Regions from separate parts of the Paenibacillus sp. FSL F4-0097 genome, predicted to be linked through region 1. Evidence: riboswitches for the same ligand, from Rfam matches in the RefSeq annotation. Region 1 holds a riboswitch; the other holds the start of a gene.
The links. Region 1 has a riboswitch for thiamine pyrophosphate ahead of MHH86_RS13105 (ABC transporter ATP-binding protein). Riboswitches for the same ligand answer to the same signal wherever they lie in the genome.
Positions count from the first base shown of each region.

Region 1 (5,879 bases):
CGCCGACAGCACAGAACAGAACACTAAATAAAACAATCCTGCTTCGGAGTATACCAGCAGAGGCTCATAAGTGGTAGAGGCTACCTGCTGTGCGGTTCTAAACATCTCCGTATAGGTGATGATCGCTGCAAGCGAAGTATCTTTAACCAAGCTAATAAAGGAATTGGATAACGGCGGTACAGAAACGCGCGCAGCTTGTGGCAGAATTACGCGGCGCAGAGCCTGCCCACGAGTCATCCCGACTGAGAAGGCAGCTTCCCATTGGCCTTTATGTATCGACAGGATAGCAGCGCGTACGATTTCCGATGAATAAGCCCCTACGCTAAGAGTAAATCCAATGGTGGCGGCAATGAAGGGGTCGAGTACAATACCAACAGCCGGCAAACCATAAAATATAATAAATAGCTGCACTAACAATGGGGTTCCTCGAATAACCCACACATAAAAACGGGCGATTAGCTTCGGAATTACCCACGGTGAAAGACGTGCCAGCGCGGTTAGGATCGCCAAAATCAATCCAAGCACAAAGGAAAGTAGCGCCAACGGAATGGTAAAAGCCACCCCGGCTTTTAGCAGGGGTAGCAGTGTGTCTAAGAAAATTTGTATTTTGCGGTCATCCATTATTCAGACATCCTTTTTAGCTTCCAGGCTTAATTAGCCTTGCTAGCCTTGTATTATTTTGAAACGTCAGCTCCAAAGTATTTCTCGGAAATTTTCAAGTACGTTCCATCACTCTTCATCTCTGTAATCGCATCACTGACCGCTTTCACCAGCTCATCATTGCCTTTCAGGAATACTGCGGCACTTTGTGATCCTTCAGGAATCTCATCAACCACTTTAATTTTTGCATCTGGTTTTTGTTTTTTTAGATCCAGATAAGACAAGCCATCATTCACAGTTGCATCAATACGTCCCGAAGTCAGCAGATCCATCGCTTGATTGAAACCGTCCGTAGCTACGATTTCAGCACCGTTCTCACGAGCGATGTCGGATAAGTTACTTGTCAGGGATTGTCCGGCTTTTTTACCCTTAAGATCGGCAAAGGTCTTAATATCCTCATTGTCTTCGCTCACGATCAATACTGCTTTGGATACGATATAGGGTTCAGAGAAATCATATTTCACTTTGCGATCTTCGTTAATGGAAACTTCATTAAAGATTACATCAAACCGTTTCGCATCCATTCCAGCGAAAATACCATCCCACTGAGTTTCAAAAAATTCAGCTTTAACACCTAAACGTTTTGCTACTTCTTCAGCAATTTCCACGTCAAAACCAGTCAATTTCCCCGCAGTGTCATGATAAGTAAAAGGCGCATAAGTCCCTTCTGTACCTATCCGCAATTTGCCGCTGGCTTTCACAGCCTCCAAACTGTTTTGCGCTGAAGATGCTGCTCCACCATTCGTTCCAGCTGTAGGTTCAGCAGCCGTATTGGTATTCGAATTATTGCCGCAAGCCGCTATAAGGACCACGGTTAACGCCAATATAATAGTTAAACTCCATTTTTTCATTATTAAATCCCCTCTCTCTACCCGGATTTTTTCCGGTAAATTGAATAGTACACTGCCATCACATGATCGTCAATACTTTTTTCCGATTATATACATCGGAATTATAATATTAACTAGATTCCTACCTATATCTTACCCAATCTTGGATTAATCCTTCACTTCTTTCTCTCTTTACTTCTCAGAAAGATATGGTATATTTATTAACAAATTAATATGGACCTGTTATTTCACTAGGGGAGTCGGCCGACTGAGACGGAGCTTCAAGCTCCGGACCCTTGGAACCTGATCTGGATCATACCAGCGGAGGGAAGTGGAGCAGAATTTTCATCAAGCATGTTAAGTGTTATTATGCAGAATGAACTTTTTGACCCATTCATTTCCTCTGGAAATGGATGGGTTTTTATTTGTTTAGGCGCTCCACAAAAATTTTAGGAGGTTTGATCATCACGACCATTTTATCTATTCAAGGCCTAACCTACTCTTTTCCGGAATCTGAGCAACCCCCTGTATTCGCAGATCTATCCATGGATATCAGGCAAGGGGAATTCGTCTCCGTAGTAGGTGCTAGCGGATGCGGGAAAAGTACATTTTTCAAAACGATTGCCGGTTTACTCGAACCTACTCACGGAAAAATAAAACTCTCTACGCACCCGTCAACCGCTAGTCGTTTAGGCCAGATCGCTTATATGCCTCAGCAGGATTTATTGCTGCCTTGGAGGACAGTGCTCGACAACTGCCTTTTGCCTTGGGAGATCAAGCCCAGATTCAATAAACAAGAAACGATCACTCAGATTCGGGAAATGTTGACCCGCTTCGGCTTAGCAGATGTAGAGAAGGCTTATCCCCATGAACTTTCGGGTGGAATGAAACAGCGAGTCGCATTTCTGCGCACCTTAGTGGCTGGAGGCGGAAGTGGTCTTATGCTGCTGGATGAGCCCTTTGGCGCTCTCGATGCCATGACCAAACGCGAGATACACCGTTGGCTGTTGGAGTTATGGGGTGAATTGAATCAGACGATTATGCTCATCACTCATGATCTGGAGGAAGCACTATTGCTCAGTGACCGGATTTATTTATTATCTGGCGGTGCGCACAGCGAATTACAGGAGATCGTTGTGGATTTACCAAGGCCAAGACATTATAAGATGAACTACGAACCCCGGTTTATAGCACTGCGTGCAGAGCTGGAGCGGAGATTACATGCGACCTATACCTTTTAAAAAACATCTAGACAACTATGGTCCCTTCCTTCTTCTGGTACTGCTCATTCTTGTAATCTGGGAGTCAGCTGTTCGCCTTCACATGATTCCAGCCTTTATTCTCCCTGCACCTTCCTCTATTGGAATCGCATTGATCGAGCACAGGCAATTATTATTTGGACAGCATTTATTGGCGACGTTACAGGAGATACTGGTGGGTTTTGTCCTTTCTGTTATTTGTGGTGTATTGCTGGGCACTGGAATGTTCCTGTATCGCCCCATAGAAAAGGCCATCTATCCCTTTCTTATCATTAGCCAGACGATCCCATTAATTGCGCTATCCCCCATTTTTATTATGTGGTTCGGATATTCGCTGTGGAGCAAAGTGGCTGTGGTGTTTTTGACGGCTTTTTTTCCAGTCGTAGTGAGTACATATGATGGACTTCGTACAAGTGGCCAGACTTACAAGGACTTATTATTAACATTTGGTGCAAACCGCTGGCAGCTGCTTGTCAAAACCCAAATTCCACTGGCGTTGCCTGCTTTTTTCTCTGGCTTAAAGCTGTCCATTGTATACTGCGTCATCGGAGCTACTATCGGGGAATGGCTCGGCGGCAGTAAAGGACTCGGTTACTTCAGCCGCAGAATGGCCGGAAATATGCAGAGCGATGAAATGTTCGCGGCTGTATTTCTGCTGTCCGCGCTTGGTGTGGTGCTTTTTCTGGCGATAGCTTTACTCGAACAATTATTTTTAAAGAAAAGAGGATCAAACCAATGAATCATTTAAAATCCCCACAACGAGGACTTATTTCTGTATTTCTAGTATGCACACTTTTGCTCTTAAGCAGCTGCGGGAAGGCAGACAAGATAAATAACAACTCCCAAACCGATCCCTCCAATACCGAAAATAAGCAGTCACACAAGCTGACGATTATGCTTGATTGGTATCCCAATGCCGTTCATTCCTTTCTATACGCTGCGCAACAGCAAGGTTTTTTCCAAGAGGAAGGTTTGGATGTCGAGATCAAAATGCCTGCAGACAGCAATGATTCCCTAAAGCTTGTTGCAGCGAATCAAATTGATCTAGCGCTCAGTTATCAGCCTCAGGTACTTATGGCACGCGGCGAGAAAATCCCTGTACGTTCGATTGCAGCAATCGTGCGGCATCCACTGAATCATCTGATGGTTCCTCAGGCTGGCAGTATTCATAGTCCAAAAGAGCTCGCGGGAAAACAAATCGGCTATTCCTCCATTCCGCTCTATGAAGCGATGATTCGGACAATGATCCAGAGTGATGGAGGCGATCCTTCATCCGCCAAGCTGATTGACGTAGGTTTTGACCTCATCCCTGCGATCTCTACTGGACAAGTAGACGCAATAATGGGCGGGTTCATCAACCATGAACAACTAATCCTTGAAAAAGAGGGACATCCGGTCACTTCGCTTAATCCAACGGATTACGGAGTGCCTGACTATTATGAGCTTGTGCTGGTGGCCAGCGAACAAGGATTGCAAAATTCTGAAGCCTACTTTAAAAAATTTCTAAATGCCATTACAAAAGGACAGGAATTTGTGGAGCAGAATCCTGAACAAGCCCTGGATTTACTGGTTGCACATGAAGATGCAACTTCACCGCTCGACAAGGAGATTGAGAAAAAAAGTCTTGAGATTCTGCTGCCGCTGATGAATGCTGGCGATCAATCTTTTGGATATCAAGACCCGACATCTTGGGAAAAGGTTCAGCAGTGGTTATCCACCAACAATCTTCTACCAGAGGATATTAAAGCACAGGAAGCTTTTATCAATCTGTAATGTTTAGTTAGTTGTTCATACAAGCTTGAGGAGGAATTATGATGAGTTATTTAGCCAAAGTACGGGAATCCAACCCGTTGATCCACAACATCACTAATATTGTGGTAGCCAATTTCTCAGCCAACGGTCTGTTGGCGCTTGGCGCCTCTCCCTTTATGGCGGATGCCCACGAAGAAGTGATCGACATCGCCGCTATGTCGTCTGCTGTAGTTCTAAATATCGGCACACTCAATGATTACGCCATTCAATCTATGTTGCTTGCTGGTAAATCCGCTAATAAACACAGGGTTCCCCTAGTGCTTGACCCGGTAGGTGCAGGCGCAACTTCTTATCGGACCGCTGTCACTCAAAAGCTAGTGAATGAGATGCAAATCACCGCACTGCGGGGGAATGTGGCTGAAGTCGCTAATGTCATTGGAGAGAGTTGGTCCATTAAAGGGGTGGATGCTGGCGAAGGTGAAGGCGATGTAGTCCTTTTGGCTGAAGCTGCTGCGAGGAAGTTAAGCTGTGTGGTCATCATAACTGGAAAAGACGATGTGATCACGAATGGAAAAAACACCTATATTGCTAGCAACGGTCACCCTATTCTCACGAAGGTTACAGGAACTGGCTGCTTGCTCAGCGCTGTTGTGGGGGCATTTCTCGCGGTAAGTGGCGGTGACTCGTTGGAGGCCGCAGTGGAAGCCCTCTCCTTCTATGGAGTAGCAGCTGAAATCGCCGCTGAACTAACAACTGGTCAAGGGCCGGGAAGCTTTCAGGTTGAGTTTCTAAATCAACTGACATGGGTCACACCAGAAGTCTTCCTAGAAAGATCCAGCATCAAACAGCTCAGTTAATGACCCTCAAAGGAGTGAATTCGATGATTATATCCAAAGCTCTAACCATTGCCGGCTCCGATAGCGGCGGTGGTGCTGGCATTCAGGCCGATCTAAAAACCTTTCAGGAGCTTTCTGTCTACGGCATGTCCGTCCTCACAGCTGTGACAGCGCAGAATACGCTTGGTGTCCAAGGGGTTTATCCAGTGACTCTGGACGCCATAATTCAGCAGCTTGATTCTATAGGACTTGACCTGCAACCAGATGCCGTAAAGACCGGGATGTTATTTAACAGTGACATCATCCGCATTGTGGCAGATAAAATTAAGTATTACGGCTGGTCTAATCTTGTAATTGATCCTGTGATGGTCGCTAAAGGAGGGTCCACACTGCTGCTGCAGGAGGCGGTTCAATCCTTAATCAGCCATCTGCTGCCCTTAGCATTGGTGACGACACCCAATATTCCCGAAGCCGAAATGATCACAAAGATGACGATCTCCACCATCGAAGAACGCAAAAAAGCAGCCAAAATCATTCATGGC
Region 1 covers NZ_CP151965.1:2,930,318-2,936,196, reverse strand. The annotation lists gene MHH86_RS13115 (amino acid ABC transporter permease) at 1-621, opposite strand, end outside; gene MHH86_RS13110 (amino acid ABC transporter substrate-binding protein) at 675-1,511, opposite strand; TPP riboswitch at 1,734-1,837, shown strand; gene MHH86_RS13105 (ABC transporter ATP-binding protein) at 1,949-2,731, shown strand; gene MHH86_RS13100 (ABC transporter permease) at 2,712-3,488, shown strand; gene MHH86_RS13095 (ABC transporter substrate-binding protein) at 3,485-4,522, shown strand; gene thiM (hydroxyethylthiazole kinase) at 4,564-5,358, shown strand; gene thiD (bifunctional hydroxymethylpyrimidine kinase/phosphomethylpyrimidine kinase) at 5,382-5,879, shown strand, end outside.

Region 2 (5,879 bases), 2.5 Mb from region 1:
TCCATTACGTAAATCTCTCCCTTCAAGCATGTAAACAAAAGTTTATATATCCAAGCTCACCGTTTGGATTTATCATAACAATGGTGCTTATTATAATGTACCCTTCAGGTTCACATTGAATCCGACCTTACTCCATAAACTACATCAAGATAAGGAGCTTACTTCGTGAAAAAACTGATTTGGATCGGCTGTCTCTCCTACTTCGTTATCGGTCTGGCACATGTTGTGCTGGGATCTATTCTGCCCGTTCTACTGCAACATTATGATCAAAATTACAGTGCTGGCGGTGAATTAATCTTTAGTCAATTCGCTGGTTTTTTAGCAGGCGTGTTGGTCTCTCCCCTACTTAATCGCCGCTTCGGTAAACGTGGAGGCATCCTCATTGCCACCAGTCTTCTAATAGTTGCAGAAGTTGCCTATGCCTTTCTACCGCCTTGGGGCTGGATGTATTTTATCGCTGTTGCCGCAGGTTTTGGTTTCGGGATGATCGAAGCGGTTATCGGCACCATCATTATTGGTGCTGTAACCGAAGGAACGGCTATTGCGATGAGCCGGCTCGAAGTTCTATTCGGGATAGGCGCACTCGTGATGCCGCTTATCGCCAGTCCGCTCATTGCTGCCGGAGCGTGGAGATTGGCCTTTCTAATCGTCGCTGCCTTCTCTTTGATTTCTCTTATCCTCTGGGCAAGAGGACACTTCGGTAATCTACAACGCATGCTGGATGAACGTGCCTCTGTCCAAGGAGCAGACAATTCGCATTCCTCAAGCTCACGTTCTAACAAAAAATTTCCGTATAAAGGTAAGCAATGGATTCTGCTAGGGATCTTCATCGTTTTCTTTTTTCTTTATGTAGGCACAGAGATGAGTTTAGTCAACTTTATGCCGGCTATCTTTATTGCCAAGCTAGGGATGACAGAGTCTGCGGCAGCACTGACAGTCACTTTCTTTTGGCTGGCGATGTCTACAGGAAGATTGTTTGCGGGTGTAATTGCCGAAAAAATATCTTATCGCGTGTACATTCTCAGCAGCTGTTTACTAACCTTGTTACTGCTGACACTCTTTCCGTTCACTGAAAATCGTATGGCTGCTTTCATTGTAATTCTGCTGCTGGGGCTGTTTATGTCCGGTATTTTCTCCATTGCATTGGTTTTCTCCAGCAAAATGCTGCCTGGCACCGAAGAGTCAACACCCAGCATTATGATTGCTTCCGGAGGCGTTGGTGGTGCTTTGCTACCTCTGTTTACGGGCTGGTCTATGGATCATTTAGAAGTGGCGCAAACAGCCGGATTACTTGCCACTTTTGCTGCCTTCTTGTTCCTGCTAAGCATTGCCGCATGGAGATTCCAAGCCAGGCAAGCGGTGGAAGGAAAGAGTTCCCGTATTTAGAACAGTATCAACGTTATCCTTTTAGGGTAATGTGATCTATAAGCATATTCTGAGCACAAGGATGGACAATGAATGAATGAGTCTTTAAATGAGTCTTCAACTGAGCCTTTGTTACATACTGCGCTTATGCAGTTTATATTTCCCTTCTCTATAAAAAAGGGCGATTCTAAGCAGCTTATCCAGCAATTACAGGACGACGGATTCACACGTTTTTTTCTGGATAACAAAGAACTGGAAGCTGCCTATTATGGAGAAGGTTACTGTGTTTCCCATGAACGAATGGAGCGCACCTATTTACCGTTTGCCGCACACGTCCTTTTTCCGCGCAGGAAGGATGCCGACTCGTTTCGCCGTTTTTCCAGAGTAAATAATCTCGACTGCATTCTGGAGATTCCGCAGCAATCTATATTTTTCAAAATTCTCTCGACGGATATATTCATATGTCCCTTTCAGCTTGGATTCGTGACGATACGTGTCCAGCTGGAGGGGGATTCGATTCCCTTTAGTATTGCCCTAGAATTCGCGGATCGTTTCCGTGCGCTAGAGAAAACCTTCATACAGGATGACTACACTTATATTCATTGCGGGGAACAGACCTATGAGATGGTAGAGGATTTTGTCTTCCGAAATTTGGTGGATGGACTGGAGCCATATCTGGATCAATCGGATATCAATGGGGCTTATTTTGAGACCCTTCCTTTTTTCGTAGATGAAAGAATGCAGGTGCAAGCTTTTTACGGCTTTCAGAATGAAGAAGGTTCTGATGAGATTAGTGTAAATCTACGCTATCGCGCCTCACAGCTTGATGGAATTGATCTGAACGGAAAGCCCTATGCCAGTGCAAGCGATCCAGCGTATATTGCAAACTATTGTCATGAGCATTCCTATAATCGCTGGGGCCCAGACACGTATTATATGATGAATGAGCAGACCTTTTGCTGCATGACCCGGGCTGAACAGGAGATTGCTGTTAGTCTAGCCAACCAGATGTACGGGCAATATTATTACGGATTTTTACTCAATATTTTCCACAAAATCGTTCTGCTGAAGCTCGCCAATATGCACTCCCGACTTCGGATTAATCATGATTATGAGGAAATAGACAATCTAATCTACTCCATTAATAAGTTCTCGGCAAAGTTCTACTTCTTGGAGTTGATTTCCCAGTCGCAGGGCCGGGAGATATTTCTTCAGCTGCGTAAAGTATACGGAAACGACGCTTTGTTCGAGGAAGTGAAAGAAACCTTAAATGATCTGTTTCAGTATCAGGATAAGTTTCAGTCCAAGCGACGGGATAATCTGCTGATGATTCTCACTGTATTTACGGTAGTAAGCGGGATTTACGGCATGAATCAAGTCATTGACGATCTGGATGGAAAAATCCAATGGAGTAAAATGATTGGTTATTCCCCCTTTGAATTTCTTGCCCTCTTCGTGATCATGAGCGGGATTCTGATCAGCGTTGTCCTCACGCTAGGGGCGCTGGTTAGTGAGCTTAAACGGCGTCACCGCAAGAAATATAAAGATCTAGACTAGCAAAAAAGAAACTACTGGATTGGAAAAATTCAGGAGTGCACTACTAGACATTCCGAGTACAGCCGTCTATAATACACCGTATGCGAGAAATATAAGACATTAAGTATAGGTACAAAACTTATGCTTACTTATATTGCACATAGAAATACCCGTTAACTTCATAGAACCAGGGGTGCTGGAATTGGCCGGCTGAGATTGTATCCCACAAGATACTGACCCTTATACCTGATCTGGATAATGCCAGCGTAGGAATCGCCAATTGGTTCTGGTCCCTGTGACCTTGACTAACCTTGCGCCAAGCCAGCGTCCCGATCACTCGGGGCGCTTTTTTTGTTAGATCACTAAAAGATGTAGAAAAACGTACATACTACACTTTACGGTTCATGTTGTGAAGACGGGATTCTTGTAACCTTAAAGGAGAGAAGAAGACATGCACCTCAAAAAAGCACTTACGTTGTGCCTCACCTGTGTACTCATTCTTGCCATTGCCGGATGCGGCAGCAACAATGGGAATACAGCCGGAAACAAAGCAAATGCTACTGATCCAACTGCAGCGGCTGGCACGGATGCTCCAAAAGAGCTCACCAAAGTTAAAGTCGCACTCGACTGGACACCGAACACGAATCATACCGGTCTATACGTAGCTAAGGATCTTGGTTACTACGCTGAAGAAGGTCTGGACGTCGAAATCGTTCAACCAGGCGCAGCGGGTTCTGATACTATGGTTACTTCTGGCGAAGCCGCATTTGGCATCAGCGCCCAAGAAGGATTAACGCTAGCCCGTCTACAAGGCGTACCCCTTGTCTCGATAGCAGCTATTATTCAGCATAATACATCGGGATTCGCCGCTCCAGTAGATCGCAATATTAAATCACCAAAGGATTTCGAAGGTAAAACCTACGGAGGCTGGGGCTCACCAGCCGAAGAAGCAGCCATGAAAGCTATCATGGATCCTGAAGGTGGCGATGTGAAAAAGGTGAAGCTGATCAGTATCGGTGAAGCTGATTATTTTACCGCCGTCAAACGTGACATTGATTTCGCCTGGATTTTCTACGCTTGGACTGGCGTTGAGGCTGAGTTGCGTGGCGAGCCATTGGATATGCTGTACTTAAAGGATTATGCGCCACAGCTCGATTATTACACGCCTGTGCTGACGACGAGTGAGAAGCAAATTGCAGATCATCCTGAGCTGGTGAAGGCCTTCATGAAAGCCACATCAAAAGGTTATCAATATGCCATTGATCATCCGGAAGAGGCTGCCGGTATGTTATCGAAGGACGTTCCTGACCTGGACGCCGACCTTGTCCTAGCTAGCCAAAAATGGCTTAGCCCAAAATACAAGGACGATGCTGCCCGCTGGGGCGAGCAAAAAACCGAGGTCTGGCAAAATTACGGCGACTGGATGTATGATCTGAAGTTGCTGGATAAACCGCTGGATGCTGCTAGTGCATTCAGTAATGATTTTTTACCGGCGGAGTAAACAACAATTGTAATGAATTACTTCGTTATCAAAGTTGGCTTTTTAAACTTACCTTATAAAATGAGAGGATTGATTATTGTGGCTAACACCCTACTAAGCATTCAAGTAATTCCAAAAACTCCGAACAATGAGGATTCCATCCCATACGTAGATAAAGCGATTGAGGTCATTCAGAAATCCGGTGTTAAACATCAAGTGAATCCACTGGAAACCACAATGGAAGGTGAGCTTAGCGAGCTGCTGGAGGTTGTGCGTCAGATGCAGGAGGCGTTGATCGAAGCAGGCAGTCCAAGCGTAATTTCGCAGATCAAAATCGCTCATAATCCTAACGGAATCAGCATGGATAAATTGACGGAGAAATATCGGCCGTGAGATCGACCTGGAAGCTAATATGGCCGCCCCTTGTGGCGGTCGTCTTCTTTTTAACCGTATGGCAGCTATCTGTATCTGTATTTCATATTGAATCCTGGATTCTGCCGAGTCCTGCTGATATTGCCCGTGAATCCACCAGTAACGCTTCTGGTCTTTGGGCTCATACGATGGCTACGCTGCGGCTCACTTTAATTGGTTTTCCCATTGGTACGGGGGTAGGCCTGATCGTTGCTTTGCTTTTGCATCTTTTGCCTTGGGCTAGACGGGCTTTTTATCCACTTATTATTCTGAGTCAAAATGTTCCCTCCATCGCGCTCGGACCCCTGCTCATTATCTGGTTCGGCTTTGGTCTTTTGCCCAAAATCGTGCTGATTACACTAGTATGTTTCTTCCCGGTAGCTGTCGCTGCGATGGGCGGTCTGGCCCAAAGTGATCAGGTCATGATGAATTATATGAAAATGGCTGGCGCAAGCAAGTGGCAAATCTTCACCAAGCTGGAGCTGCCCTCTTCTATCCCGGCACTATTTTCCGGCGTAAAAATATCTGCTACTTATGCGGTTATGGGCGCCGTGGTCGCTGAATGGATTGGCGCGGATAAAGGTATTGGCTATTATATGCTTCTGCAGAAATCCGCATATCGTACGGATCGGATGTTTGTTGCTATTGTTATTATTGTACTTTTAAGTCTTGTACTCTTTGCTATTATTGCATTGCTGGAAAAATGGCTGGTTCGCTGGAAGCCGCGCCGTAACTCATAGAAAGGAAGATGCCTGTATGTCTCAAGCGACGCAAATGCAACACAGAACAACAGAAGTCATAAGCTCTCCTGAAGCTCATACCGTGGCACCCGCCCTTGAAGTGAGCGGCATCTCCAAATCTTTTTCCCATCGTCGCCGTGAGACGAACGTTCTGAATAATGTCTCTCTCAAGGTAGAGCAACAAGAGTTCGTTTCGATCGTTGGTCCTTCCGGCTGCGGAAAAAGCACCTTATTCCATATGATTGGCGGCCTTGTGAAACCCGATGCAGGCACGATCCGCATGAACGGTAAGGTCGTTACAGGTCAACGCGGTGAAATTAGTTATATGCCGCAGCAGCCTGCGCTTT
Region 2 covers NZ_CP151965.1:458,216-464,094, reverse strand. The annotation lists gene MHH86_RS02070 (pyridoxamine 5'-phosphate oxidase family protein) at 1-5, opposite strand, end outside; gene MHH86_RS02065 (MFS transporter) at 166-1,386, shown strand; gene MHH86_RS02060 (hypothetical protein) at 1,459-2,922, shown strand; TPP riboswitch at 3,081-3,191, shown strand; gene MHH86_RS02055 (ABC transporter substrate-binding protein) at 3,353-4,402, shown strand; gene MHH86_RS02050 (MTH1187 family thiamine-binding protein) at 4,481-4,774, shown strand; gene MHH86_RS02045 (ABC transporter permease) at 4,771-5,532, shown strand; gene MHH86_RS02040 (ABC transporter ATP-binding protein) at 5,567-5,879, shown strand, end outside.
Region 2: it holds a riboswitch for thiamine pyrophosphate, as region 1 does, so the genes downstream of both, MHH86_RS02055 (ABC transporter substrate-binding protein) here and MHH86_RS13105 (ABC transporter ATP-binding protein) in region 1, are expected to answer to the same signal.